2 regions of the Embleya sp. NBC_00888 genome follow, and region 2 is predicted to be linked to the other one. Evidence: riboswitches for the same ligand, from Rfam matches in the RefSeq annotation. Region 2 holds a riboswitch; the other holds the start of a gene.
The links. A riboswitch is a leader RNA that binds a small molecule or an ion and turns the genes downstream of it on or off. The one in region 2 is predicted to bind glycine.
Positions count from the first base shown of each region.

Region 1 (14,177 bases), 4.4 Mb from region 2:
CCGCTGAGCACGGCCGGCGCCTTGACCGGTATCTCCCCCTCGCGCATCGTCATCTTCAGCGGCTTGTCCTGCTCCGGCCAGTACAACGCCGCCACGCCCGCGGCTGCCGCCGCGCCGAGCAACAGCCCGAGTACGAAGCCGATCGAGATCCACTGCCGGATCCGCCGCCGCACCCAGAGGTGCTCGATCACCTCGCCGCGTAACTCGCCGACCTTGCGTCCCACCACACCCATCCGTCGCCCCCATCACCAGACCGGAGCCCGCATCGTATGGGCGTGCTCGGGGGCGTGACGAGGGTGGTGGTGGGTCGGGTGTGATCGGTCGGGGTTGCGGCGGGGCGGGTGGTGCGGGGGCGAGTGGGGCGAGCGGGGTGGTGAACCGGATCCCGCATCGTGGGGGGGTGCTCGGGGGCGTGACGAGGGTGGTGGTGGGTCGGGTGTGATCGGTCGGGGTTGCGGCGGGGCGGGTGGTGCGGGGGCGAGTGGGGCGAGCGGGGTGGTGAACCGGATCCCGCATCGTGGGGGGGGTGCTCGGGGGCGGGACGAGGGCGAGTGGGGTGGGGGTCGGGTTTTTCGGTCGGGGCGGTGGGGTGGAGCCCGCGTCGTGGCGCCGTGTTCGGGGGCTTGCCGAGGGTGGTGGTGGGTCACGTGTGATCGATCAGGGTCGCGGCGGCGCGGGTGATGGCGGAGTCGAGTGGGGCGAGCGGGGTGGGGATCGGGTTCTCGGTCGGGGCGATGTACCAGACCAGCGGGCCGCTCTCACCGCGCGCGGGCGGGAAGGTGACCCAGGCGCCCCGGCCGTGCCGGCTCGGGCCGCGCTGGTCGCGCAGGCGCGTGCGGGCCGGGGAGGTGACCGGGACCAGGAAGCCCATCTTGGCGCAGCGCCGGTCGTGGATCACCGGGCCGACCCGAACTCCCGCCGCGCGCAACTGCTTCACCGCCTCGCGCCCCAGCCGCGCGTCGACCTCGATCACGTCGAAGGTCTGGCCGGCGGCGACCAGGCGTGGAGCGTACGGGTTGCCGGTCGGGTCGGACGAGTCGTTCGGCGAGTCGTTCATGGGACTGCACCTTCATCGGGTCGTGGCGGACCCCCGCGGTTCCATCCCAACGCGTCGAACCCGATCACGCGGGCCACACTCACGAGTTGATGCGGTTCCGTCACCTGTTCGGCCTACCCGAGGCGGGAACCGCGCACCCGGACGCGAGAAGCGGGCGGGTGAACGGCCGCGGGGCCGGCAGGGGGTCGCCCTGCCGGCCCCGCGGCCGTGCTCGTGAACCTGACGCCGTGAGGTCGTGGGTCAGAGGTTCGGGTACAGCGGGTGCTTCTTCGCCAGGGCCGTGACGCGCGTGGCCAGGGCCGCCTTGCGGGCGTCGTCGAAGCCGGGGAGGAGGGCCTCGGCGATGATGTCGGAGACCTCCTCGAAGTCCGCCTTGTCGAAGCCGCGGGTGGCCAGCGCCGGCGTGCCGATCCGCAGACCGGAGGTGACCATCGCCGGGCGCGGGTCGAACGGGACCGCGTTGCGGTTGACCGTGATGCCGATCTCGTGCAGCCGGTCCTCGCCCTGCTGACCGTTGAGCTCCGAGTCGCGCAGGTCGACCAGGACCAGGTGCACGTCGGTGCCGCCGGTGAGCACGGTGATGCCCGCGTCGGTGACGTCCTTGCGGGTGAGCCGCTCGGCGAGGATGGCCGAGCCCTCCAGGGTGCGCCGCTGGCGGTCCTTGAAGTCGTCGGACGCGGCGACCTTGAAGGCCACCGCCTTGGCCGCGATCACGTGCTCCAGGGGGCCGCCCTGCTGGCCCGGGAAGACCGCCGAGTTGATCTTCTTGGCGTACTCCGCCTTGGACAGGATGACGCCGCCGCGCGGGCCGCCCAGGGTCTTGTGCGTCGTGGTGGTGACCACGTCCGCGTACGGCACGGGGCTGGGGTGCAGACCCGCGGCGACCAGGCCCGCGAAGTGCGCCATGTCCACCATGAGGTAGGCACCGACCTCGTCGGCGATCCGGCGGAACTCGGCGAAGTCGAGCTGCCGCGGGTAGGCCGACCAGCCCGCGATGATCATCTTCGGCCGGTGCTCCTTGGCCAGGCGCTCGACCTCCTCCATGTCGACCCGGTGGGCCTTCTCGTCGACGTGGTAGGCGACCACGTTGTAGAGCTTGCCGGAGAAGTTGATCCGCATGCCGTGGGTGAGGTGGCCGCCGTGGGCCAGGTCCAGGCCCAGGATCGTGTCGCCGGGGGTGAGCAGCGCGAACATCGCGGCGGCGTTCGCGGACGCGCCGGAGTGCGGCTGCACGTTGGCGGCCTCGGCGCCGAAGAGCTCCTTGACCCGGTCGATGGCGAGCTGCTCGACGACGTCGACGTGCTCGCAGCCGCCGTAGTAGCGCCGGCCGGGGTAGCCCTCGGCGTACTTGTTGGTCAGGACGGAACCCTGCGCCTCCAGCACCGCCACGGGGGCGAAGTTCTCGGAGGCGATCATCTCCAGGGTGTTCTGCTGGCGGTGCAGCTCGTCGGTGACGGCGGCGGCGACCTGCGGGTCCACCTCGCTCAGCGGACGGTCCAGGATCGTCACGGTTGTCAGCTCCTCGATCGGGTCGATCTCGATCATTCGCCGCAGAACGCGGCGTATTCGTCGGCCGACAGCAGGCCCTCGGCCTCGCCGTCGATGCGCACCTTGAACAGCCAGCCCGTCCCGAAGGGGTCGGAGTTCACGAGGGCGGGGTCCTCGGCGACCGCGTCGTTGATCTCGACGACCTCGCCGGAGACCGGCGCGTACATGTCGCTGACCGACTTCGTGGACTCCAACTCGCCACACGGCTCACCGGCGACGACCGCTTGGCCGACCTCGGGAAGCTGGACGAACACCACGTCGCCGAGCGCGTCGGCCGCGTGCTGGGTGATGCCGACGAGGGCGGGGGAGGCCGCCTCGTCGAGCCACTCGTGTTCCTTGCTGTAGCGCAGGTGCTGGGGTGCGTGCACGGGTCCATTCTCCATTCGAATGCGGAGGGTCTGTCCCTCAGGTGTTTTTGTGACGGTTTGTGTCGGTCGGCCGGTCGGCCGACCTCAGCCCCGCTTGTAGAACGGCAGTGCGACCACCTCGACCGGCTCGGCCTTGCCGCGGATGTCCACGGCCAGGCGCGTGCCCGGTTCGGCCCGGTCCGTGCCCACGTACGCCATCGCGATCGGCACGCCGAGCGTGGGCGAGGGTGCGCCGGAGGTGACCTCGCCGACCTTCTCGCCGGTCTCCGCGTCCACCACCGGGTAGCCCGCGCGCGGGACCCGCTTGCCCGGCGAGGTGAGCCCGACCAGCGTGCGGCGCACGTCCTCCTGCGCGGCGGCCAGCGCGTCGCGCCCGACGAAGTCCTCGGGCTTGTCCAGTCGGACCACCCGGCCCAGGTTGGCCTCGTACGGCGTGGTGTCCCGGGTCAACTCGTGGCCGTACAGCGGCATGCCCGCCTCCAGGCGCAGCGTGTCGCGGCAGGACAGGCCGGCCGGCACCAGGCCGTGCGGCTTGCCGGCGGTCAGCAGGGACTCCCACAGCGCGACCGCGTCGCCGGGCGCGGCGAACAGTTCGAAGCCGTCCTCGCCGGTGTAGCCGGTGCGCGCGAGCAGGACGGGCACGCCGGCGACCTCGGTGCGCAGGATCGCGTAGTACTTGAGCGCGGGCAGGTCGGCGTCGGTGAGCGAGCCGACGATCGCGGTCGACGCGGGGCCCTGCACGGCGAGCAGCGTGTACTCCTCGGACGCGTCGCGCACGGTGGCGTCGAACTTCTCCGAGCGGTACGCCAGGCTGCCCGCGACCACGTCGGCGTTGGACGCGTTGGCCACCACCACGAAGTGCTCGTCGCCCAGCCGGTAGACGATCAGGTCGTCGACGATGCCGCCCTCTTCGGTGCAGATCATCGTGTACCGGGCGCGGTCGATCCCGATCTTCGACACGAAACCGACCAGGGCGTGGTCGAGCGCGCGGGCGGCGTCCGGACCGGTGACCTCGATCTCGCCCATGTGGGTGAGGTCGAACAGGCCGGCCGTGGTGCGCACCGCGGTGTGCTCGTCGCGCTCGCTCCCGTACCGGAGCGGCATCCGCCAACCGGCGAAGTCGGTCATCGTGGCCCCGAGCGCGTCGTGCACGGCGTCGAGCGGGGTCCGGCGGTCGGTGGTCATGCGAAGGCTCCTTCGAGGGGGCGCCGGCGGGAACACGCCAAGGGCGCGGGCCGGTCGCGGGCATGGCGAACGGCCGCGCGCTCGGCCGGCGCGGAAGGTGACGGGTACTGCGGCGAATACGACAACAAAGGGGGCTCCCTGCCACGGCTTTCAGCCCTTTTCGACCAGAGTCGGTCGAAAAGTGGGGTGCCCTCCCCTTCTGTCATCGGAACCTGAGAGCTTCATCGCGTCGAACTCGCGATTTGCACCGTGGGTGAACCACACCTGCGGTGTGGTTGCTTTCCAGAAGTGCCTGACCCATGCGGTATCGGTGCCTGAGAGATTCCGGGGAGGAGTTGCTCCTTCGGCGCCCCGCTCGTGGGCGGGGACTCTTCCGCGTGGGGTCGACGGCCGTTATGAGGTTGTGCCCGGCATGCTAGCGCGTGACGTCAATCCCCCGCCGGGACCGGGACCCCGCCGGGACCGGGCCCCGCGGAGTCCGAGGGATCACCGGGACGCGCGCGCACCCATGGGTGCGACACCATGCGCAGGGCATGACGGTTGTGACAAGGGGAGGACTCGTGGAGACGGACTCGGCGGGGGCGCATACCGGCGCCGCGACGGGCGGCGTGTTGATCCCCCGGTCCGTGCACGACCTCCGGGAGGAGCGCGATCGGGCGGGGGAGGGGATCGGCGACCGGGTCGTGGACGTCCTGGCGTATCCGGCCTCGTGCGTGCTCGTGGTCACCGGCCTGCCGGGAGCCGGCAAGAGCACGCTGCTCGCGCGCGTGGTCACGCCCGGGGCCGGGGTCGCCGTCCTGGACGCCGATCTGGTCCGGGCCCGCTGGGCGGTACGGGCGGGGCGGATCCCCTACCGGGTCTACCGGCCGCTGGTGCGGCTCTCCCACTACGGCGAGGTGGCCCGGGCGCTGCGCGGCCCCGGCGCGGTGGTCGTGCACGACAGCGGCCGCAACCCGATCCTGCGTCGGGTACTGGTGCTCGCGGCCCGTCGGCGCGGCAGCTCCGCGCACGCGCTGCTCCTGGACGTGACCGCCCAGCAGGCGCTTTCCGGCCAACGCGAACGCGGGCGCGGGGTGTCCACACCGGTGTTCGCCCGGCACCACCGCGAATGGCGCGAGTTGCTCGCCCGGCTGTCGCCGTGGCTGGACGCGGGACCCACCCTGGCGTCGGCTCCGGGCGGCTTCACCTCGTGCGTGCTGCTCGACCGACCGGCCGCCGGGCACCTGGGCCGGATCGTTTTCGCAGACCCCGTACCGGGACAGTCCCGGCGACCGCAATCGGGCGAGAAGTAAACTGCGGCGGACACCAGAGGAGCACCACCATGCCGTTCCCGGCCAATCCCGTGGAGAGCGCGCTCGTCGCGGCGATGCGCGATCCGTCCCGGGCCGAGGCCCTCTTCGAGGCTTTGGCCGAGGCGGAGGTATGGGTGCCGCTGCCCGAGGGCGGCAACCCGGCCGACAGCGAACTGACCCTGCCCACCACCGAGATCGACGGCCGGCCGTACGTCCCGGTGTTCTCCTCGGAGGAGGAGTTCCGGCGGATCGCCGGACCGATGGCGTGCACCGTCGCGCCGATGCGCGAGTTCGCCCGCGGCATGCCGCCGCACGTGGGCATCGCGGTCAACCCCGGCGGCGAGGTGGGCATCCCGATCCCGCCGCCCGGCGTGCTGGAGTTGGCCCGACCGGCCGGCTCGGGCCCGCGCGGCGCGCGCGTGCGGCTGTACGAGCCGGACCAGGAGCCGATGGACTTCCTGATCGCGGCCGCCGCCGAGTTCACCCACGTGCCGGTCGTGCTCAGTGCCCGCCGCGGCCTGGGCGTCATCGAGAACGACCCGCCGTGCCTGTTCATCGGCGTCGAGTTGGACCGCTGGCAGGAGGAGGACCGACTGGCCGCGGTCGGCGCCCTGGAGCGCGCGCTCGGCCGGGCCCCGTGTCCGTGGCCGGTGAACGTGGTGCTCCTGGACGTGGCGCAGGATCCTGTGGGGGACTGGATGCTGGAGCGGACCCAGCCGTTCTACCTGCGCGTCGACCAGCGCTGAGCCCGCGTCGGACAGCGCGACATCGGTACATCGGAGCATCGGTACATCGGTACATCGGTTCGGATTCGGGGAGGACGTCGTGAACCAGGTCGAGCAGGCCCTCAGCCAGGTGGCACCCGGGCGTTACGACGCCTACGAGCGGTTGCTCCAAGCGCTCACCGGCGCCCACGTGTGGATGTTGTTGTGGCAGGGGCAACCGGGCAGCCCGGACGCGCAGTACGGGAACATGGACGTGGCCGGGTGGCGCTACGCCCCGGCGTTCACGTCCGAGGAACAACTGCGTCTCAGTGGCTGGGACCGCTCGTTCGAGGTCTGTCCGGTCACCGAGATCGCGTCCTCGCTGTACACCGACCGCTGGGGCCTGTGGCTGAATCCGCACGCCCAGGGCGGTGGCGTCGGCGTGCCCTATCTCGACCTGCGACGCATCGTCGGCGGCCTGGACCGGTTGATGGCCGGACCGCTGGAGGTCGGCGAACCCACTTTGTGGGACCCGGCGTTCTACGCGCTGCTGGGCGGCCAACTGTTCCAGACCCAGGTGGTGCGAGCCGCCCACCGGGCCTGGGTGCGGCCCGCGGTGGGACCCGAACGCCTCGTGATCGGCCTGCGCCTGACGGACAATCAGCCCGCCACGATGCAGCGGATGCGGGACGCGATGGCCCGCGCCTCGGCCGCGGCGCCGGCCGGACTCACCTTGTCCTCGGTCGCGTTGGACGACCCGTTCGATCCGGTCGCCGAGTGGATGCGCGACCACACGCGCCCCTTCATCGGCATCGACATGCTCGACGAGGCCGCCCGCGACACGCGGTGATCGACGATCGGCACACAGTGGCGATCGCGGGCAACAGGCACTGATGCCCCCAAAAAACTGACGTCACGTCATCAACCGCTGCCTTGTTGTGATTTCGTGACCGATCTACGCGGATCAACCAGTGAATCGTGTCGACGTAATCACGGTTCAGTAAAGGTATTCCGCGACCCCTGTTGGTGACCCGCGTCACGGAGGAGTCTCACCCGGACGACAGATCCCGAAGATCATCGGGATCGCAATGCCGGGTATGGCGACGGGATCGGCGATCCCGAGCCGCCGTCGCATCCGTGAGCGGGGAGGGTCGATCCATGACGGCACCGATCGAGACCACCGGTGTGGCCCGAGAGGCGCACCCCGAAGCGATCGCCGAATCCTCCGGCGTACGCATCGAGGGTCGTTCCCTGGGTCAGATCGCGTGGGCCCGATTCCGTCGCGACAAGGTCGCGATGGCCGGTGGCGTGGTGATCGTCTTCATGGTACTCGTAGCGATCTTCGCGCCCTTGATCACCTCGGTCATCGGCGGGGATCCCACCGAGTACCACGACGACCTGCTCGACCCGGTGCTGAACATCCCCAACGGCAGCTTCGGCGGCGCCAGTTGGGACCACCCACTGGGACTGGAACCGGTCAACGGCCGGGACATCTTCTCGCGCATCGTCTACGGCGCCCGGATCTCGATGCTGGTGGCCTTCCTGGCCACGCTCCTGTCCGTGGTGATCGGCGTCGTACTGGGCACCGCCGCGGGCTACTTCGGCGGCTGGGTCGACGCGCTGATCAGCCGCGCCATGGACGTCTTCCTGGCCTTCCCACTGCTCCTGTTCGCGATCGCGATCGGCAGCAGCCTCCAGGGCGAGGCGTTCGGCCTCAAGGGCGACACGCTCCGGGTCACCGTCCTGATCTTCGTGATCGGGTTCTTCAGCTGGCCCTACATCGCCCGCATCGTGCGCGGCCAGACGTTGTCGCTGCGCGAACGCGAGTTCGTCGAGGCGGCGCGCAGCCTCGGGGCCACCGACCGGCACATCATCTTCAAGGAACTGATGCCGAACCTGGTCGGCCCGATCCTGGTGTACGCCACGCTGCTCATTCCCACGAACATCCTGTTCGAGGCCGCCCTTTCTTTCCTCGGGGTCGGCGTACAGGAACCCACCGCCTCGTGGGGCGGCATGCTCGCGCGCGCCGTCCCGCGGTACGAGGACGCCCCGATGTTCATGGTCGTCCCCGGAGTCACGATCTTCATCACCGTGCTCGCGTTCAACCTGCTCGGCGACGGGCTTCGAGACGCCCTGGACCCACGCAGCCGCTGAATATCCGGCAAGTCCCCACGAGGAGGCACGACCAGCGATGAAACACCCGGTAACTCGCAGGCGCAGGGCCCAGGCGCTGATCGGCATCGTTGCGGTCACCGCGTTGGCCGCAACCGCGTGTGGCGGTGGTGGCGGCGGCTCGAAGAAGAAGTACTCGCCGAGCAACAAGGCCATCACCGAGGTCGTCAACCAGTCGACCAAGAAGGGCGGCACGCTCAAGCTGGTCAGCTCGGACAAGTTCGACTCGCTCGACCCGGGCGACATGTACTACGCCTCGGCCTGGAACTTCTCCCGGCTGATGGCCCGTCCGTTGCTGACCTTCAAGCCCGCCCCGGGCAACGCGAGCTACGAGTTCGCGCCGGACCTGGCCACCGAGGTGGGCAAGACCGACGACGGCGGCAAGACCTGGACGTACCACCTGCGCAAGGGCGTCAAGTACGAGGACGGCACCGAGGTCAAGGCCGCGGACGTCAAGTACGCGGTGGAGCGGACCTTCGACAAGGAGATCCTGCCCAACGGCCCGGCGTACTTCACCCAGTACCTGGACCCGGACGGCACCTACAAGGGCCCGTACAAGGACTCCGCGGACAAGCAGGGCCTGAGCGCGATCGAGACGCCGGACGACTACACCATCATCTTCAAGATGAAGGAGCCGTTCGCGGACTTCAACTACCTCGCCGCGCTCCCGCAGACCGCGCCGGTACCGCGCGCCAAGGACACCGGCAAGGAGTACGTCAAGCACCCCCTCGCCTCCGGCGCGTACATGGTCGACGGCCAGTACGAGCCCGGCAAGGCGGTCAACCTGGTCCGCAACCCGAACTGGGACCCGAGCACCGACCCGCTGCGCAAGGCGCTGCCGGACCGGATCGAGCTCCTGGAGAAGCAGGACGCGAACGACGTCGACAACCGCCTGTTCGCCAACACGGCGCAACTGGACGTGGTCGGCACCGGTGTCCAGGCCGCCGCGCAGAACAAGATCCTCACCGACCAGAAGCTGGCCGGGAACTCGGATGACGCGGTCTCCGGCGCGCTCGCCTACCTGGCGATCAGCTCGAAGACCCCGCCGTTCGACAACGTGCACTGCCGGCGCGCCGTGCAGTACGCGGTGAACAAGTCGCAGATGCAGCGCGCGGTCGGCGGCGAGGTCGGCGCGGACATCGCGACCAACCTGATGCCGCCGACGCTGGCCGGCTCCAAGGTCGCCGACATGTACCCCAACGGCGCCAAGCACACCGGTGACGTGGCCAAGGCCAAGGACGAGCTCAAGCAGTGCGGCAAGCCGGACGGCTTCAGCACCGTGCTCACCGCGCGCAGCAACCGGCCCAAGGAGGTCGCGGGCGCCACGTCGGTGCAGAACGCGCTCGCCAAGGTCGGCATCAAGATCGAGATCCGCCAGTACCCCTCGGGTGACTACTTCACCCAGTTCGCCGGTGTGCCCAAGTGGGTGGCGGACAACAAGGTCGGCATCATGTTCATGCAGTGGGGTCCAGACTTCCCCACCCAGTTCGGCTTCTTCCAGCAGATCGTGGACGGCCGGGCGATCAAGCCCGCCGGTGGCACGAACCTGTCCGAGCTGAACGACCCGGCGGTCAACGGTCTGATCGACCAGGCCACGCGGACGATCGACCCGAACGCGAGCGCGGCCATCTGGCAGCAACTGGACCAGAAGGTCATGGAGGCGGCGGTGATGGTCCCGTTCGCCTGGACCAAGTCGCTGCTCTACCGCCCGCCGAACGTGACCAACCTGGTCGTCACCCCCGCGTACTCCGGGATGTACGACTACCTCAACATCGGTATCCAGTAAGCCTGCGACGAGGTCAGTAGCCCGAAGGAGAGGTGAAGGCCCGTCAGTTCCGGTGCGGGGAGTGGTGATCCCGCTCCCCGCGCCGGACCGGGTCGCCGGCTCATGATTTTCTATCTGCTCAGGCGGCTGGCGGGAGCGGTGGTGCTCCTGTTGATCGTCACCATGGCGGTCTTCGCCATCTTCTTCCTGATACCGCGTCTGGGAGGCGCCACAAGCGACCAACTCGCCGCGCGGTATGTCGGCAAGTCGCCCAGCCCGGAAGCGATTTCGCAGGTCAAGCACAGCCTCGGGCTGGATAAGTCGGTGCCCGAACAATACGGCAGGTTCGTCAAGGGCATGATCGCCGGCAAGGACTACGACACCGGTGTCCGCAAGGTGCACTGCGCGCCGCCGTGCCTGGGCTTCTCCTTCCGCAACAACCTTGAGGTGTGGCCACGCCTACAGGACCGGATCCCGGTCACCCTGTCGCTGGCCGCCGGCGCCGCGGTGATCTGGTTGGTCGTCGGCGTGTCCATCGGCGTGGTCTCGGCGCTCAAACGCGGAACCCTGTGGGACCGCTTCTCGATGGGCTTCGCGCTCGCGGGCGTGTCGCTGCCACCGTTCTTCACCGGCCTGGTGGCGCTGGCGTTGTTCAGTTATCAATGGCCCATCTTCAAGGGCGTGCACTACGTGCCGTTCTTCGACAATCCGGGAAGCTGGGCCTGGAACCTGGTCCTGCCCTGGCTGACCCTGGCGTTCCTGTACGCGGCCCTGTACGCCCGGCTCACCCGGGCCGGCATGCTCGAGACGATGAGCGAGGACTACATCCGCACCGCGAGAGCCAAGGGCCTGCGGGAGCGGGACGTCATCGTCAAACACGGGCTGCGCGCGGCGCTCACGCCGATCCTGACCATCTTCGGCATGGACGTCGGCCTGCTGCTCGGTGGTGCGATCCTGACCGAACAGGTCTATTCGCTGGACGGCATCGGCAAGTTCGCCGTCGAGGCGATCACGCAACAGGATCTGCCCGAAGTGCTCGGCGTGACCATGATCGCCGCCATCTTCGTGATCCTGGCCAATCTCGTCGTGGACCTGCTCTACGCGGTCGTCGATCCCCGGGTGAGGACCTGATGCCCCGTCTGCTACCGCGCCGCAAGCGGGACTCCGCGGCCGAAACAGCCAAGCTCGCCCCGGCCGGACCACCGCCGGCCCCCGAAAACTTCCTCGAAGTGCGCGGCCTGACCGTGCACTTCCCCACCGACGACGGCCTGGTACGCAGCGTCGACGGCGTCGACTTCGCGCTCCAGCGCGGGCGCACGCTGGGCATCGTCGGCGAATCCGGCTCCGGCAAGAGCGTCACGTCGCTGGCGATCATGGGCCTGCACGGCAACACCAGCGCCCGGATCGGCGGCGAGATCTGGCTGGACGGCCAGGAGTTGGTGCGCTCCACCGCCGAGCAGGTGCGCCTGATGCGCGGTCGCCGGATGGCGATGATCTTCCAGGACCCGATGTCCTCGATGCACCCGTACTACACGGTGGGCCACCAGATCATCGAGGCCTACCAGGTGCACAACGAGGTGACCGGCAAGCAGGCCCGCGCCCACGCGGTGGAACTGCTCGGCCGGGTGGGCATCCCGCGTCCGGACCGGCGGGTGGACGACTATCCGCACCAGTTCTCCGGCGGCATGCGCCAGCGCGCGATGATCGCGATGGCGCTGAGCTGCGACCCGGAGCTGCTGATCGCGGACGAGCCGACCACCGCGCTGGACGTCACCGTGCAGGCCCAGATTCTGGACCTGATCCGGGACCTGCAGCGGGAGTTCGACTCCGCCGTGGTGATGATCACGCACGACCTGGGCGTGGTCGCCGAACTCGCCGACGACGTGTTGGTGATGTACGCGGGTCGGGCGGTCGAGCACGGGCCCTCGCGGACCCTGTTCGAGCAGCCCCGACACCCTTATACCTGGGGCCTGTTGGGCTCGCTGACCCGGCTCGACCGGGAGCGTCAGGCACGGCTGATGCCGATCAAGGGCAGCCCGCCGAGCCTGATCTCGCTGCCCTCGGGCTGTGCGTTCCGCACCCGCTGCCCGTACGCGGACCACAACGACGGGCGGGAGAAGACCGAGGTCCCGCAGCTCGTGGAGATCGAGCCGGGCCACCGCACCGCGTGTCACCTGGACCTCGGGGAGCGCGAGCGGATCTGGACCGAGGACATCAGGCCGCGCCTGTGAGCGGGACGGCGAACGCGAAACCGGATGGGCACGTGGCCGGCCACATGGGTGGGACAGGGAACGGGAACGCTGAAGTGACCGAGGGCGCCCGAGCGGGAGACGACGTGGAAGCTGCGCAGGCCGCCGAGGCGGGAGGCGCGTCCCCGGACGCGCGGGAGCGGGATGTGTTGGTGCGCGTGCGCGGGCTGCGCAAGCACTTCCCGATCCGATCCGGGATGACCCGACGCCGGGCCGGCACGGTCAAGGCGGTGGACGGGCTCGACTTCGACATCCGCGAGGGCGAGACCCTCGGCCTGGTCGGCGAGTCGGGCTGCGGGAAGTCGACCACCGGGCGGATGGTGATGCGGCTGCTCGAACCCTCCGAGGGCACCATCGAGTTCGGCGGACGCGACCTCACCAATCTTTCGCGTGGGCAACTGCGGCCGCTGCGGCGCGACTTCCAGATGATCTTCCAGGATCCGCAGTCCTCGCTGAACCCCCGGCACACCGTCGGCACCATCGTGGGACTGCCGTTCCGGTTGCAGAAGGTCACCCCCGAGGGTGGGATCAAGAAGGCCGTGCAGGAGTTGTTGGAGCTGGTCGGGCTCAGCCCCGAGCACTACAACCGCTATCCGCACGAGTTCTCCGGCGGCCAGCGGCAACGGATCGGCATCGCCCGCGCGCTGGCGCTGCGGCCCAAGCTGGTGGTCGCCGACGAACCGGTCTCCGCGCTGGACGTGTCGATCCAGGCGCAGGTGGTCAACCTGCTGGACGACCTGCAGAACGAGTTCGGCCTGACCTATCTGATCATCGCGCACGACCTGTCGGTGGTGCGGCACACCAGCGACCGGGTCGCGGTGATGTACCTCGGCAAGATCGTCGAGATCGCCGACCGCGAGGACCTGTACAGCTCGCCCAAGCACCCGTACACGGTCGCGCTGATGTCGGCCGTACCGGTCCCGGACCCGGCCCGGCGGGAGACCCGCGAGCGCATTCTGCTCAAGGGTGACGTGCCCAGCCCGATGGACCCGCCGCCGGCCTGCCGGTTCCACACCCGGTGCTGGAAGGTGCAGGACATCTGCAAGACCCGGGAGCCACCATTGGCCGAGGTGGCCGGGCGGCACCAGGTGGCCTGCCACTTCCCGGAGAACATGCCGACGGGGGAGGGCGCGGGCGAGGCGGTGGAGTTGGTGAAGCCGGCGGCGACCGAGCCCGTCGTGTCGGTTCCGGCGGCGCGTGAGCCGGTGGAGGTCGCCGCTTCGGAGGCGGCTGCTTCGGAGGCGGAGGACGCGGGGTCCGGGGCGGCGGAGGTCGCTGCTTCGGAGGCGGGGTCGGAGGAGGGTTCCGACGGGGCTTCCGAGGCGGCTCCCGGCGCGGCTCCGAAGCCGGCTCCCAAGGCGGCGGAGAAGCCCGATGGGAAGGACACACCGCCCACACCGGCCCCATGAGTATCGGCTCGTCTCGGGCGGTGTAGAACATCCGGTATGTCGCCTGAGGTGCCGCCCGAGATCTTCCACCACACGCTCCAACAGGTCCTGGACCTGATCGGCATCTTCGTGTTCGCGGCGGCCGGCGCGCTGATGGCCGTCCGGAAGAACTTCGATGTCATCGGGATCGTCCTGCTCGCCGAGGTCACCGCCCTCGGCGGCGGGGTGATCCGGGACGTGATCATCGGCGCGGTGCCCCCGGCGGCGTTCACGGACCTGGGCGCCTTCTCCACTCCGCTGCTCGCCGCCGGGCTGGTCTTCTTCCTGCATCCGCAGGTCGAGCGGATCATGTCCGCGATCGACGTGCTGGACGCGGCCGGGCTCGGACTGTTCTGCGTCACCGGCACCGCGAAGGCGTACGCGTACGGGCTGAATCCGATCCCGGCGGC
Region 1 covers NZ_CP108784.1:5,706,267-5,720,443, forward strand. The annotation lists gene OG948_RS24465 (hypothetical protein) at 1-224, opposite strand, end outside; gene OG948_RS24470 (hypothetical protein) at 644-1,057, opposite strand; gene glyA (serine hydroxymethyltransferase) at 1,298-2,602, opposite strand; gene gcvH (glycine cleavage system protein GcvH) at 2,599-2,973, opposite strand; gene gcvT (glycine cleavage system aminomethyltransferase GcvT) at 3,058-4,158, opposite strand; glycine riboswitch at 4,451-4,544, opposite strand; gene OG948_RS24490 (AAA family ATPase) at 4,719-5,450, shown strand; gene OG948_RS24495 (enhanced serine sensitivity protein SseB) at 5,480-6,196, shown strand; gene OG948_RS24500 (enhanced serine sensitivity protein SseB C-terminal domain-containing protein) at 6,276-7,004, shown strand; gene OG948_RS24505 (ABC transporter permease) at 7,313-8,308, shown strand; gene OG948_RS24510 (ABC transporter substrate-binding protein) at 8,346-10,112, shown strand; gene OG948_RS24515 (ABC transporter permease) at 10,215-11,222, shown strand; gene OG948_RS24520 (ABC transporter ATP-binding protein) at 11,222-12,322, shown strand; gene OG948_RS24525 (ABC transporter ATP-binding protein) at 12,367-13,749, shown strand; gene OG948_RS24530 (trimeric intracellular cation channel family protein) at 13,786-14,177, shown strand, end outside.
Region 1: it holds a riboswitch for glycine, as region 2 does, so the genes downstream of both, gcvT (glycine cleavage system aminomethyltransferase GcvT) here and gcvP (aminomethyl-transferring glycine dehydrogenase) in region 2, are expected to answer to the same signal.

Region 2 (14,177 bases):
GCTCGGCTCCAACGTGGTGGTCAAGCGCGGTGCGTTCCTGCACAAGGCGGTCGTGCACGACAACGTGTACATCGGCCCGCAGACCAACCTGCGCGGCTGCGTGATCGGCAAGAACACCGACGTCATGCGCGCGGCCCGGATCGAAGAGGGCGCGGTGATCGGCGACGAGTGCCTGATCGAGGAGGAGTCCCTGGTCGCGGGGGACGTGCGGATCTACCCGTTCAAGACGATCGAGGCCGGCGCGGTCGTCAACACGTCGGTGATCTGGGAGTCGCGCGGCCAGAAGTACCTGTTCGGCCCGCGCGGGGTCTCCGGCATCCTCAACGTCGAGATCACCCCCGAGCTGGCCGTGCGGTTGGCTGGCGCGTACGCCACCACGCTCAAGAAGGGGGCCACCGTCACCACCGCGCGCGATCACTCGCGTGGTGCCCGTGCCCTCAAGCGAGCGGTCATCTCCGCGCTCCAGACGTCCGCGATCAACGTGCGCGACCTGGAGAACGTGCCGATGCCGGTGGCCCGCCAGGAGACCGCGCGCGGCTCGGCGGGCGGGATCATGATCCGCACCACGCCCGGGGTGCCGGACTCGGTGGACATCATGTTCTTCGACGAGCGCGGCGCGGACCTGTCGCAGGCCGCGCAGCGCAAGCTCGACCGGGTCTTCTCCCGTCAGGAGTACCGCCGCGCGTTCCCCGGCGAGATCGGCGAACTGACCTTCCCCGCACGGCCGTTCGACAGCTACTCGGGTTCCCTGTTGAAGGCGCTGGACATCACCGGCGTGCCCGAGTCCGGGCTCAAGGTGGTGGTGGACGCCGCACACGGCAACGCCGCCCTGCTGCTGCCCAGCATCCTGGGCCGGCTGGGCATCGACGCGCTCACCGTCAACTCCGGCCTGGACGACGCCCGCCCCACCGAGACCGCGGACGAGCGGCACGAGGGGTTGGTGCGGCTGGGCGAGATCGTGGCCTCCTCCAAGGCCGCGTTCGGCGTACGGTTCGACCCGGTCGGCGAGCGCATGTCGCTGGTGGACGAGCGCGGCCGGCTCATCGACGACCACCGCGCGCTGCTGGTGCTGCTGGACTGCGTCGCGGCCGAGCGTGGCGGCGGCAAGATCGCGCTGCCGGTGACCACGACCCGGATCGCCGAGCAGGTCGCGGCCTACCACGGGGTCCAGGTGCAGTGGACCACCACGTCGCCGGACGACCTGGCCCGCGTGGCCATGTCCGACGACACGATCTTCGGCGGCGACGGACGCGGCGGCTTCGTGGTCCCCGAGTTCAGCACCGTCTTCGACGGTACGGCCGCGTTCGTCCGGCTGATCGGGCTGGTCGCGCGCACCCAGTTGACGCTGAGCCAGATCGACGCGCGGATCCCGCGCGCGCACGTGCGCCGGCGGGACGTGCCCACGCCGTGGGCGGCCAAGGGCATGGTGATGCGTCGGGTCGTGGAGGCGGCGGGCGACCGCGAGATCGACACCACCGACGGCGTGCGCGTGGTGGAGGCCGACGGGCGCTGGGCGCTGGTGCTGCCGGACCCGGCCGAGGCGGTCACCCACGTGTGGGCCGAGGGCCCGGACGACACCGCCGCGGACGAACTCCTGGACGAGTGGAGCCGGGTCGTGGAGCACGCGGGCGACTGACGCCCCTTCCGGGCCGCCGACTCCGGCGGTGCGGGCAGCCGTCTTGTAGGGTCTTCCCCGGCCGTGGATCGCCTGTCGCGATCCGCGGCCGGACCCGGTATCGGACCCTGCATCGAGCACTCCGCCAGGCATGGAACGATGGGGCGCATGTCATCGCGGGAGACACCAGGCACGAGCCGGTACAGGCGGCCGGATGCCTCGATGTCCCTGCTCGTGGACATGATGACGAACAGCCTGGACGCGGGCTACGCGGAGGCCACCGCCCGGCGCGCGGTGCGCGGCGACACCGGGATGAACAAGGGACCGCTGGCCCGGGTGCTGGCCGTGGTCGGGGTCGCGCTGATCGCGATGATCCTGATGGTGGCCGCGATGAAGGTGCACGCGGCCGCCCCGCAGGCCGAGCGCGAGCGGCATCAACTGGTGGATCGCATCCACACCGACGAGGCCGAGGTGGACGCGCTCACCGCAACCGTCGAGCGGTTGCGCGCCGAGGTGGACGCGATCCAGGAGGTCTCGCTGCCCAAGGGCGCCAAGGACCGGGTCGAACTGCTCGCGCTGCTCACCGGATCCGACCCGGTCGAGGGGCCGGGCTTGAAGGTGATCGCGGACGACGCCAAGGGCTCGGACAACACCGACGGCTCGACCGACCCGCGCCAGGCCGAGGCGGCGGCGAACGGCCGGATCCTGGACCGCGACCTCCAGCGGCTGGTCAACGGCCTGTGGAAGGCCGGGGCCGAGGCCATCTCGATCAACAACCAGCGGCTGACCGCGCTGTCCGCGATCCGCGCCGCCGGCGCCTCGATCCTGGTCGACAACCGGCCGCTCGCGCCGCCGTATACGATCCTGGCGATCGGTGACGCCAAGCCGATGCAGGTCGAGTTCATGGTCGGCGCGGACGGGCGATATCTGCGCCAGCTTCAGGAGAACTACGGGATCCGGGTCAACCTGAGCGCACAGAAGAAGCTCAAGTTGCCCGCCGCGCTGGGCACCTCGTTGCGCTACGCGGACGTACCCGGCGGTCCGCCGCCCGCGAGCACACCGCCGAGTACACCCGCGAGCCCGCCGGCGAAGCAGACCCCGGGCACACCGCCCGCGACGTCCACGGGCCGGAGCACGGCGCCGCCGAGCGGTTCGGCGCCGCCGACCGGCTCGTCGACACCGTCGCAGAAGCAGACCGAACGAAAGGGTAAACAGTGATCGCGGTCCTCGGCCTGGTCCTCGGGGTCGTGGTCGGGTATCTCGCCCGACCCGTGATCCCGCACGAGCTGGAGCCGTACCTGCCCATCGCGGTGGTGGCCGCGCTGGACGCGGTCTTCGGCGGTCTGCGCGCACTGCTCGACGGCATCTTCGACGACAAGGTCTTCGTGGTCTCGTTCCTGTCGAACGTGGTCGTCGCCGCGCTGATCGTCTTCCTCGGCGACAAGCTGGGTGTCGGAGCGCAGTTGTCCACCGGCGTGGTGGTCGTGCTCGGCATCCGGATCTTCTCCAACGCGGCGGCCATCCGCCGGCACGTCTTCCGGGCCTGACGGGGAGTCACACACATGGCCGACGAAACGGACGAGACGCGCGGGCGGCACGCCCGCCACGACGAGGATCCCCGCGACCTGGGCATCCCGCGCACGGCCGCGGAGCCCGCGCCCGAGGCCGCTCCCGGGCCCGAGCCGGAACCCGAGGCCGAGCCGGAGCCGGAGGCGCCGGCCGCCCGCAAGCCCACGGTCGAGACCCGGCGCCCGGTCGACCTCTATCACGAGGGCCGGCACATCCGGGAGCGGATCCGCGAGCAGGCCGCCGAGGTGACCTCGGAGATCCCGCCGATCACCGCGCCGATCCGCGAATCGGCCCGGGAGACACGGGAAACGCCCCAGGTGCCCCAGGCGTATCGGGCGGCGCAGGCGCCGCAGACGCCCCGGGCGTCCGCGGAGCCCCGGGCCGCGCGAGCGTCCGTGCCGCCCCTGGTGCCCGCGGCGCCCTCGCCCGAACAGGCCCGGGAGCGCGAGGCGTCCGGGCCGCGCGACCCCCTCGCGCAACCGCACGCGGGAGCGCACGCGGTGGCGCGCGACACGCCCGGACCGGAAACGGATTCGAACGCGGTTTCCGAGCCGCACCCGCACGAGCCGGTCGACGATCAGCCGGGCCGCCGCAGGCTGCTCGAGGCGTTCTGGCCGCCGCGCGTGAGCCGGGCCCAACTCGTGGGCGCGGTACTGCTGTTCGCGCTGGGAGCGGGGCTGGCCATCCAGGTTCGCTCGAACACCGCGTCCGATCCGCTGCGTGGTGCGCGACAGGAGGACCTGGTCCGCGTACTGGACGAACTCGGCGAGCGCACCCGGCGGTTGGAGGACGAGAAGCATCGTCTGGAGAACAGCCGCACACAGCTCCAGAACAGCAACGACCGGGTCCAGGAGGCGCGTGAGCAGAACGCGGCCAAGGCGGACGCCCTGGGCGTCCTCGCGGGCACCGTCAAGGCCAGCGGACCCGGCATCACCCTGACCATCACCGATCCGCAGCGCACGGTCAGCGGTGACGTGCTGCTGGACACGCTCCAGGAGCTGCGCGCGGCGGGCGCAGAGGTGATCCAGATCAACGACGTGCGTGTGGTGGCCGGCACCTGGTTCAACGGCACGCCGCCCGGCGACATCGTGATCGACGGTACCAAGGTGCTGCCGCCGTACGTGTTCAAGGTGATCGGCAATCCGCAGGATCTCCAGCCCGCGTTGAACATCCCCGGGGGTGTCGTCAAGACCCTGGAGAAGAAGCAGGCGGGGGCCATCGTCACCCCCTCGCAGGAGGTGCTGATCGACGCCTTGCGGCCTGCGAACAAGCCTGGTTACGCTCGCTCGGCACCGGGCGCCGGTAACGGGTGAGCACACCTGACAGAATCAGTCCGCCGGTCGCCGTCGGTGCACACTCATCAGGCAAGAAGGGCAGGCTGTCCGCATGTATCCCGCAGATCTCGCGTACACGACGGAGCACGAATGGGTGCGCGTCATGGAAGAGATCTCCGGGACGGTGCGGATCGGCATCACCGAATTCGCGCAGGACGCGCTCGGTGACATCGTCTACGTCACGCTGCCGCCGGTCGGCACTCGCGTCGTGGCCGGACAGCCCTGCGGCGAACTGGAATCGACCAAGAGTGTCAGCGACCTCTTCGCGCCGCTCGACGGCGTCGTGACCACCGTCAACGACGTGCTCGACGGTGCACCGGAGTTGGTCAACTCCGATCCCTACGGCGACGGTTGGATGTTCGAGGTACGCCTCGACGATCCCGCCGCACCGGCCGCGCTCTTGGACGCGGCCGCCTATCAGAACAGCCTGGGCTCCTGACGGCCCGGCGAAGCGGTAGGCAGTCCATCACCACGACCCACTCCTCCTGCCCCACGGGCGGGCCAGGTTCTCTCGGGGAGGTTCGCCCGTGAAGTTGTTCGCGAAATTGTTCGGTCGTTCCCGTCGCTCCGGCGACGCGCCGGCTGCCGATGCGGGGAGGTCCGGCAACCCGCCGGCCGCCCCGCCGACGATGCCTCCGGGCACCCCGTACGGGGCGTCCGCCGGCTCACCCCCCGCACCCGCTCCGCACCTGGGCGAGTCCGACGCGACCGCCGGGCATGTCGCTGTTGACCAGGAACACACGGCGCGCATAAGTTTCGGGCAACTCTCGACCGAAGGTCGAGGTGCGACCGGCACGGGTCAGGAGGCCGACGTGGTGGTGTGCAGCGCCTGCGGGCATCACAATCCGCCCGGTGGCCGGTTCTGCTCCAACTGCGGCGCTCGGCTGGGCGCGGGCGCCGAACGCGCGTCCGAGCAGACCTCGACCATCTCGATCAGCGGCATCGAGGCGCTGGACGCGGAACCCGCGCCCCGCGAGATCCTCACCCCCGAGGCGCAGGCCGCGGTGGACGCGCTGCCGCCGGGAACCGCGCTGCTCGTGGTGCGCCGGGGCCCCAACTCCGGCAGTCGCTTCCTGCTCGACTCGGACCGCACCACGGCCGGTCGGCATCCGCAGAGCGACATCTTCCTCGACGACGTCACGGTCTCGCGCAAGCACGCCGAGTTCCGCCGCACCCCCGGCGGCTTCGCGGTCGCCGACGTGGGCAGCCTGAACGGCACCTACGTGGGCCGCGAGCGGATCGACGAGGTTCCGTTGGCGCCGGGCGACGAGGTACAGATCGGCAAGTACCGACTGGTCTTCTTCCCCAGCCGCCAAGGGCAGATCGGGTGAGTGCGGCGGCGGCCGGATCGGTCTCCTTGAGCATCGGCGGGGTGTTGACCCTGCTGCGTCCCGAGTTCCCGGACATCAGCATCTCCAAGATCCGGTTCCTCGAGGCGGAAGGGCTCATCGAGCCGCAGCGGAGCCCGTCGGGCTATCGCAAGTTCGGCCCCGCCGACATCGAACGACTGCGCTACGTGCTGCGTGTGCAGCGCGACCGTTACCTGCCGCTCCGGGTGATCAAGGATCAACTGGACGCGATGGATCGCGGGCTCGAACCGGCCGGCCCGACCCCGGCCGAATCCCCACGATCGCAGGACGCCGAAGGCGATCCGGACTCGGCCGGTCGGGAGGGCACCACGGTGCTGCTCGACCGGCCGGGCCTGATCGCCGCGGCCGGCATCCAGGACACGGACTTGGCCCGGCTGGAGGAATTCGGCCTGATCCAGCCGCGCCGTCCGCGACCCGGCGCCGGCGGCGACGGCGAGCAGGCGGTGGTCTACGACGGCGACGCGCTGGTGGTGGCCCGGCTGGTGGCCGCGCTGGGCCGCTACGGCGTGGAGCCGCGCCACCTGCGGCAGACCAAGGCCGCCGCGGACCGTGAGGCCGCGCTGGTGGAACAGATCGTCGCGCCGCTCCTGCACCGCCGGGGCGCTCGCGCGAAGGCGGGCGCCGAGGAGACCGTACGCGACCTGCTCGCGCTCACCTCGCGCCTGCACACCGTCCTGGTCACCACCGCGCTCGCGCCCCGCCTGGGCCGCTGACCCGCGCCGCCCGCGGCGGGCGCCGATCGGGCCGCGAGGCGGACCGGGACGTGAATACCGGGCCACGAAGAAAAAACGACGAATCCCCGACCTATTCGGCCCCCGGGGATCGGTGACCGACAGCCGAGCGCGCTAGTGTGGCGATGTGAACGAGCTAGAGGTTGTGGGCGTCCGGGTGGAGATGCCCTCTAACCAGCCGATCGTGCTCCTACGGGAGACGGGGGGCGATCGTTATCTCCCCATCTGGATCGGCCCGGTAGAGGCGACGGCCATCGCGTTCGCCCAACAGGGCGTGGTACCCGCGCGTCCTCTGACGCACGATCTCTTCCGGGACGTGCTGGAGGCGTTGGGGCAGGAATTGACCCAGATCCGGATCACCGACCTGCGCGAGGGCGTGTTCTACGCCGAGCTGGTCTTCTCCGGCGGCGTGGAGGTCAGCGCGCGCCCGTCGGACGCGATCGCGCTCGCGCTGCGCACCGGGACGTCGATCGTCGGCAGCGACGCGGTCCTGGACGAGGCGGGCATCGTGATCCCCAACGAGCAGGAGGACGAGATCGAGAAGTTCAGGGAGTTCCTGAACGACATCTCGCCCGAGGACTTCGGCACCACGAGCCAATAGTCGGCCCGCCGCGGCCGGGTGCACGTCCGAAACCGCCGACCGTCCCGCCCGCCGCTCCCGGCGAGGCGGTAGCGGGCGGCGGTTTTTTCGTGTCCGGAGCCGGTCGGCTCCGACCGGGGTCGGCCGGCGCGCCGTCGATCACGCCCGATCCGGCTCGATCCGCTTCGATCAGAGGCAAAGCGGCCAGACCTACCCCTGGGCAACCGGTTCAAACCACTCGTGCGAGCAGCGTCACTCGGCGTGCCGAACGGCCCGGTCGTTGACGCGCTGTTGGTGACTGCCTACCGTCGAAATCGACAGTTCCGGGATGACCCCTGCGCGTTGCACCTCGCCGCCTGCGGCCCGGGATTGAAAGAGACTCTCCGCGCCGTACTCGGGCGCGGGGAGACGAAAGGGAGGTCGGCGTGAGCAGCACCGGCGACATCACGGCGGCGGAACGCGCCCGCACGGCACGTCCTCTGCCGGCGACCGACCCCGGTGCGGGCCCCCGGCGGCAGGACGTCACGCCGCCCGGCACCCCGTCGGAGGACGTCGGTTACCGGGGCCCGACGGCGTGCGCGGCGGCCGGCATCACCTATCGCCAACTCGACTACTGGGCCCGCACCGGCCTGGTCGAGCCCACGGTCCGCCCGGCCCACGGCTCGGGCACGCAGCGGCTGTACGGCTTCCGCGACATCCTGGTGCTGAAGATCGTCAAGCGGCTCCTGGACACCGGCGTCTCGCTCCAGAACATCCGGATCGCGGTGGCCCACCTGCGCGGACGCGGGATCGGCGACCTGGCCGGGATGACCCTGATGAGCGACGGTGCCAGCGTGTACGAGTGCACGTCGTACGACGAGGTGATCGACCTGGTCCAGGGGGGTCAGGGGGTCTTCGGGATCGCCGTGGGGGCGGTGTGGCGTGAGGTGGAGGGCTCGCTCGCGCAGCTCCAGGGCGAGCACACCGGCACCGGGGAACCGATCACGCAGGTCCATCCCGGCGACGAATTGGCACGTAGACGCAGGGACAAAGCGGTCTGAGGCGCCCGGGGGCGGGTGGGAACCGGTTCGCCGGGCAGGACGTCCCCATGGACGTGATCCTTCGTCGGCCGACCCTGCCGCGCTCGCGGCGGGCCCAACGGCGCGGTTATCAGGCCGCCGTCCTGCTCGCCGTCGCCGGGCTGGCCCCGATCACGGGGCTGCATCTGTACGCCGGGAACCGGGTCCGCACGGTGGCCGACGTGCCGCACGAGGACGTCACGATGGTGCTCGGCGCGGGCGTGCACGGGGACCGGCCGTCCGATCTGCTGGCCCGCCGGCTCGATGTCGCGCTCGCGTTGTACCGGGCCGGCAAGACCCGGGTGATCCTGGTCAGCGGCGACGGCGGGGGCAACCGCTACGACGAGACCAGGGTGATGCGGCGCTACCTCGCGGACCGGGGAATCCCGCAGCACCGGATCGTGACCGACGAATCGGGATTCTCCACCTGGGAGTCCTGCATCCGCGCCAAGCGCGTCTACGGGATCGACCGGGTCATCGTGGTCACGCAGAGCTTCCATCTGCGCCGTGCGCTCGGCCTGTGCCGGGCCGCCGGGATATCCGCGTACGGCGTCCCGGACGAGTCCTTCGCGTGGGGCCACATCGGGCCCACCGTGTACGGAACCGGTCGCGAGACGCTCGCCGCGATCAAGGCGGCCGGGCAGATCGTGCTGAAGCCGGATCCGCGGGTGAAAGGCGCGAAAAGCGACGAGATCCGACGCGCCCTGAGCGGCTGAACGCACGTTCTGTCGGACCCGTGCGTCATCATTGCCCGGTGTGAGACAGGCCCCGGGCATCCTCCACCTCGACATGGACGCGTTCTACGCGTCGGTGGAGCAGGTCGCGAAGCCCAGCCTGGCCGGCAAGGCGGTGATCGTCGGCGGCATCGGCGCGCGCGGCGTGGTGGCCACCGCCTCCTACGAGGCCCGGGTGTTCGGCGTGCGCTCGGCGATGTCGATCGGCGAGGCCCGCCGGCGCTGCCCCAACGCCGCCTTCCTCAGCCCGCGCTTCGCGCTGTATCGCCAGGTCAGCGACACCGTGATGGAACTGCTGCACCGGCTGTCGCCGCTGGTGGAGCCGCTCAGCCTGGACGAGGCGTTCGTCGACCTGGAGGCGGGCCCGCACGGCGGCACGCTGGACACCGAGCGGGTCACCGAGATCGCCGTACGCCTGCGCGCGGACATACACGCGGCCACCGGGCTCACCTGCTCGGTCGGCGCGGCCACCTCCAAGCTGTTGGCCAAGATCGCCTCCGAGGCGGACAAGCCCGACGGGTTGTGCGTGGTCGTGCCCGGGACCGAGCGGGCGATGCTCGACCCGCTGCCGGTGCGCGCGCTGCCCGGGGTCGGCCCGGCCACCGGCGACGTGCTGCGCCGGGCGGGCCTGGACACCGTGGCCGACCTGGCCGCGGTCGACGAGAGCGAACTGGTCCGGCTGCTCGGCCAGGCGCACGGACACGGCCTGCACGTACTGGCCGCCGGGCTGGACGCGCGCCCGGTGGTCGCCGACCGGGACGCGAAATCGGTGTCCGTGGAGGACACCTTCCCCACCGACCTGGTCGACCGCGAGCGCATCACCCGGGAGCTGGACCGGCTCTCGATCCGGTGCGTGGAGCGGCTGCGCGCCGCCGGGCGCTCCGGGCGCACGATCGTGCTCAAGCTGCGCCGCTACGACTTCAGCACGCTGACCCGCTCGGAGACGCTGCGCGGGCCCACCGACGACCCGGGGGTGGTGCGCGAGACGATCCGCCGGTTGGCCGCGCAGGTGGACGTCACGGGCGGCGTGCGGCTGCTGGGGGTGGGTGTCGGCGGGCTGGCCGACTTCGCCCAGCAGGACCTGTTCGGCGCGGCCGAGCCGGAGCCCGCCGAGCCGGACGAGCAGGACGCGGCGGCCGACCGGGAGGTGTCGCTGCCGGCCGCCCCGGAGCGGGTCTCCTGGTCGCCCGGCCAGGACGTGGTGCACGAGGAGTTCGGGCCCGGCTGGGTGCAGGGCAGCGGCGTCGGGCGGGTCACCGTGCGGTTCGAGGTGCCGGGTGGAAAGCCGGGCCGGGTGCGCACGTTCGCGATCACCGATCCCGCGCTGCAACCGGGGGAACCGATTCCGCTGCCCGCGGCCGACGGGGGATAGCCGGAGCGATCCGGGGCAGGCGCCGGGCAGACGACTCCTCGGGGGTGTCCCCACAATGACTGATGTCAAAGAGCGGCCGGCGCGAGGGCAGGGTGCCTTCCGATCGGTTCGCCGCAGGCTCGGCCTGCCCGCCTTCCTGGTCACACTCCTGGTCGGCTTCATCGTGCTGGCCCTGGTGCTGGTCGGCCTGATCAACCTGCTGCCCGGCAAATTCAATCCGTTCGGCGAGACCACCAAGGACCACAGCGGACCGGTGATGCTCAAGGCCGTGCAGGATCTCAGCCGCTACGAGGCGGTCAGCGGCACCTTCCAGGTCGTGGTGGACCTGGAGAAGGACGCGAAGTTCCTGCCGGACGCGGTCCGAGGCCAACGTACGCTGTTCGTCGGCGTCGGCCAGGTGGGTGGTTTCGTGGAGTTCGGCGGGATCGGTCAGGACGCGATCCAGACCTCGCCGGACAATAAGAGCGTGACCATCAAACTCCCGCACGCGCGGCTCGCGCCCGCCGCGCTCGACCAGAAGAACAGCCACGTGATCGCCCAGGACAAGGGCCTGTTCGACCGCTTCGGCGACTTCTTCTCCAGTAATCCCGGCGATCAACAGCAGCTCTACGTGCTGGCGACCAAGAAGATCGACGACGCGGCCAAGACCGCCGGACTGGTGGAGCGCGCGGAACGCAACACCACCGGCATGCTCCAGGGGATGATGCGCTCCCTGGGCTACACCACGACCACTGTGACGTACGCCTAGTGCGAAGCCCCTGGTGGGTGTCACGCTGATACCGTTGAAGCCGCCCATTACGTTCGCGCGGGAGAGTCCTCGTGTCGTGCACACGAGGCGCCGAAGGAGCAACTCCTCCCCGGAATCTCTCAGGCACCCGTACCGCGTGGTCGTGGGCACTCTGGAAAGCAGGATCCGCGGATGGCTCGCCGAGCCGGGTCGGATCCTCGCCGACGGTGCAAACCGCGCCCGCGGGAACCGGTCCGACCGGTACTCCGGGCGCGGTGAAGCTCTCAGGTACAGATGACAGAGGGGGAGGCCGGTGGACGCGCGACCGCGTGTCCGTCCAGGAGCGATCCAGGAGGCCTTTCGCGATGACCCCGCGCACCCCTGCCCCGCGTGCTCACGCCGTACTCCCCTCCGGCCCCGGCTCGTTGACCGGCCTGGAGGCCGCGTCGCCGTTCACCGGCCGGCACATCGGTCCGGACACCGACGAGCAGGCGAAGATGCTCGCCGCGATCGGCTACGGGTCCCTGGACGAGCTGACCGACGCGGCGGTGCCCGCCGCGATCCGCGCGCTGGAGGGCTTCGAGCTGCCCGCCGCGCGCAGCGAGGCCGAGGTGCTCGCCGAGCTGCGCGAGCTGGCCTCGCGCAACAGCGTGCTGACCCCGATGATCGGGCTCGGCTACCACGGCACCTTCACCCCGCCGGTGATCACCCGCAACGTGCTGGAGAACCCGGCCTGGTACACCGCCTACACGCCCTACCAGCCGGAGATCTCGCAGGGCCGGTTGGAGGCGCTGCTCAACTTCCAGACCGTGGTCACCGACCTGACCGGCCTGGACGTGGCGGGCGCCTCGCTGCTGGACGAGGCCACCGCCGCCGCCGAGGCGATGACCCTGGCCCGCCGGGCCGGGCGGGCCAAGAGCGACGTGTTCGTGGTGGACGCGGCCACGCTGCCGCAGACGATCGCGGTGGTGCGTACCCGCGCCGAGGCGCTGGGCATCGAGGTCGTGGTCGCCGACACCGCACAGGGGCTGCCCGAGGGCGGCTGCTTCGGCGTGCTGCTGCAGTACCCCGGGGCCGACGGCCGGGTCCGCGACCTGACCCCGGTGATCGAGGCCGCGCACGCGCAGGGCGCGCTGGTGGCGGTCGCCGCCGACCTGCTCGCGCTCACCGTGCTGCGCGCGCCCGGCGCGATGGGCGCCGACATCGCGGTCGGCACCAGCCAGCGGTTCGGTGTGCCGATGGCCTTCGGCGGCCCGCACGCGGGCTACCTGGCGGTCCGCGAGAAGCTCACCCGCAGCATGCCGGGCCGGTTGGTCGGGGTGTCCGTGGACGCCGACGGCGCGCCCGCCTACCGACTCGCGCTGCAGACCCGCGAGCAGCACATCCGCCGGGAGAAGGCGACCAGCAACATCTGCACCGCGCAGGTCCTGCTGGCCGTGATGGCCGGCATGTACGCGGTCTACCACGGGCCGGACGGGCTCACCTCGATCGCGCGCCGCACGCACCGGTACGCGGCCGTGCTCGCGGCCGGGCTGCGCGCGGGCGGCGTCGAGGTCGTGCACGGCGACTTCTTCGACACGATCACCGCGCGGGTGCCGGGCCGGGCGGCGGATGTGCTCGCCGCGGCCCGCGCCGCCGGGATCAACCTGCGCCCGGTGGACGCCGACCACGTCGCGATCACCTGTGACGAGACCACGCTGCGGGCGCATGTCGAGGGGGTCTGGGGCGCGTTCGGGGTCACCGGCGACGTGGTCGCGCTGGACGCGGACACCGCCGACGCGCTGCCCACCGCGCTGCTGCGCGACACCGAGTTCCTGACCCACCCGGTCTTTCACACGCACCGCTCCGAGACCGACATGCTGCGCTACCTCAAGCGGCTCGCGGACAAGGACTACGCGCTGGACCGGGGGATGATCCCGCTCGGCTCGTGCACGATGAAGCTCAACGCCACGGTCGAGATGGAGCCGATCACCTGGCCCGAGTTCGCGAACCTGCACCCGTTCGCACCGGTCGACCAGGCCGCGGGCTACCTGGAGCTGATCGACGGGCTGGCCGACTCGCTGGCCCGGATCACCGGCTACGCCAAGGTCTCGCTCCAGCCCAACGCCGGTTCGCAGGGCGAACTCGCGGGCCTGCTCGCGGTCCGCGCCTACCACCACGCCAACGGCGACACCGCCCGCGACGTGTGTCTGATCCCCTCCTCCGCGCACGGCACCAACGCGGCCAGCGCGGTGATGGCGGGCATGCGCGTCGTGGTGGTCAAGACCGGTGAGAACGGCGACGTGGACCTGGCCGACCTGCACGACAAGATCGAGCGGCACCGGGACACGCTCGCCGTGCTGATGGTGACCTACCCGTCCACGCACGGCGTGTTCGAGGAGGGCATCGAGCAGGTGTGCGCGGCGGTGCACGAGGCCGGCGGCCAGGTGTACGTGGACGGCGCGAACCTGAACGCGCTGGTCGGGCTGGCCCAGCCGGGCGGCGCGATCGGCGCGGACGTGTCGCACCTGAACCTGCACAAGACCTTCTGCATCCCGCACGGCGGCGGCGGTCCGGGCGTGGGCCCGGTCGCGGTCCGCGCGCACCTGGCACCGTACCTGCCCAACCACCCGCTCCAGCCCACCGCGGGCCCGGAGACCGGCGTGGGGCCGATCTCGGCCGCCCCGTGGGGCTCGGCGGCGATCCTGCCGATCCCGTGGACCTACCTGCGCCTGATGGGCCCGGAGGGCCTCAAGGAGGCCACCCAGGTCGCGGTGCTGGGCGCCAACTACATCGCCAAGCGGCTCGCACCGCACTTCCCGGTGCTCTACACCGGCCCGAACGGCCTGGTCGCGCACGAGTGCATCATCGACGTGCGCGGGATCACCAAGGCCACCGGCGTCAGCGTCGACGACGTGGCGAAGCGGCTGATCGACTACGGCTTCCACGCGCCGACGATGTCCTTCCCGGTGCCCGGCACGCTGATGATCGAGCCGACCGAGAGCGAGAACCTGCGGGAGATCGACCGGTTCTGCGACGCGATGATCGCGATCAAGGGCGAGATCGACCGGGTCGCGTCCGGTGCGCTGCCCGCCGACGACAACCCGC
Region 2 covers NZ_CP108784.1:1,306,231-1,320,407, reverse strand. The annotation lists gene OG948_RS05170 (sugar phosphate nucleotidyltransferase) at 1-1,636, shown strand, start outside; gene OG948_RS05165 (DUF881 domain-containing protein) at 1,838-2,833, shown strand; gene OG948_RS05160 (small basic family protein) at 2,830-3,162, shown strand; gene OG948_RS05155 (DUF881 domain-containing protein) at 3,589-4,497, shown strand; gene gcvH (glycine cleavage system protein GcvH) at 4,571-4,957, shown strand; gene OG948_RS05145 (FHA domain-containing protein) at 5,331-5,849, shown strand; gene OG948_RS05140 (MerR family transcriptional regulator) at 5,846-6,601, shown strand; gene OG948_RS05135 (bifunctional nuclease family protein) at 6,747-7,220, shown strand; gene OG948_RS05130 (MerR family transcriptional regulator) at 7,625-8,239, shown strand; gene OG948_RS05125 (vancomycin high temperature exclusion protein) at 8,287-8,973, shown strand; gene OG948_RS05120 (DNA polymerase IV) at 9,014-10,363, shown strand; gene OG948_RS05115 (DUF4230 domain-containing protein) at 10,419-11,111, shown strand; glycine riboswitch at 11,160-11,256, shown strand; gene gcvP (aminomethyl-transferring glycine dehydrogenase) at 11,456-14,177, shown strand, end outside.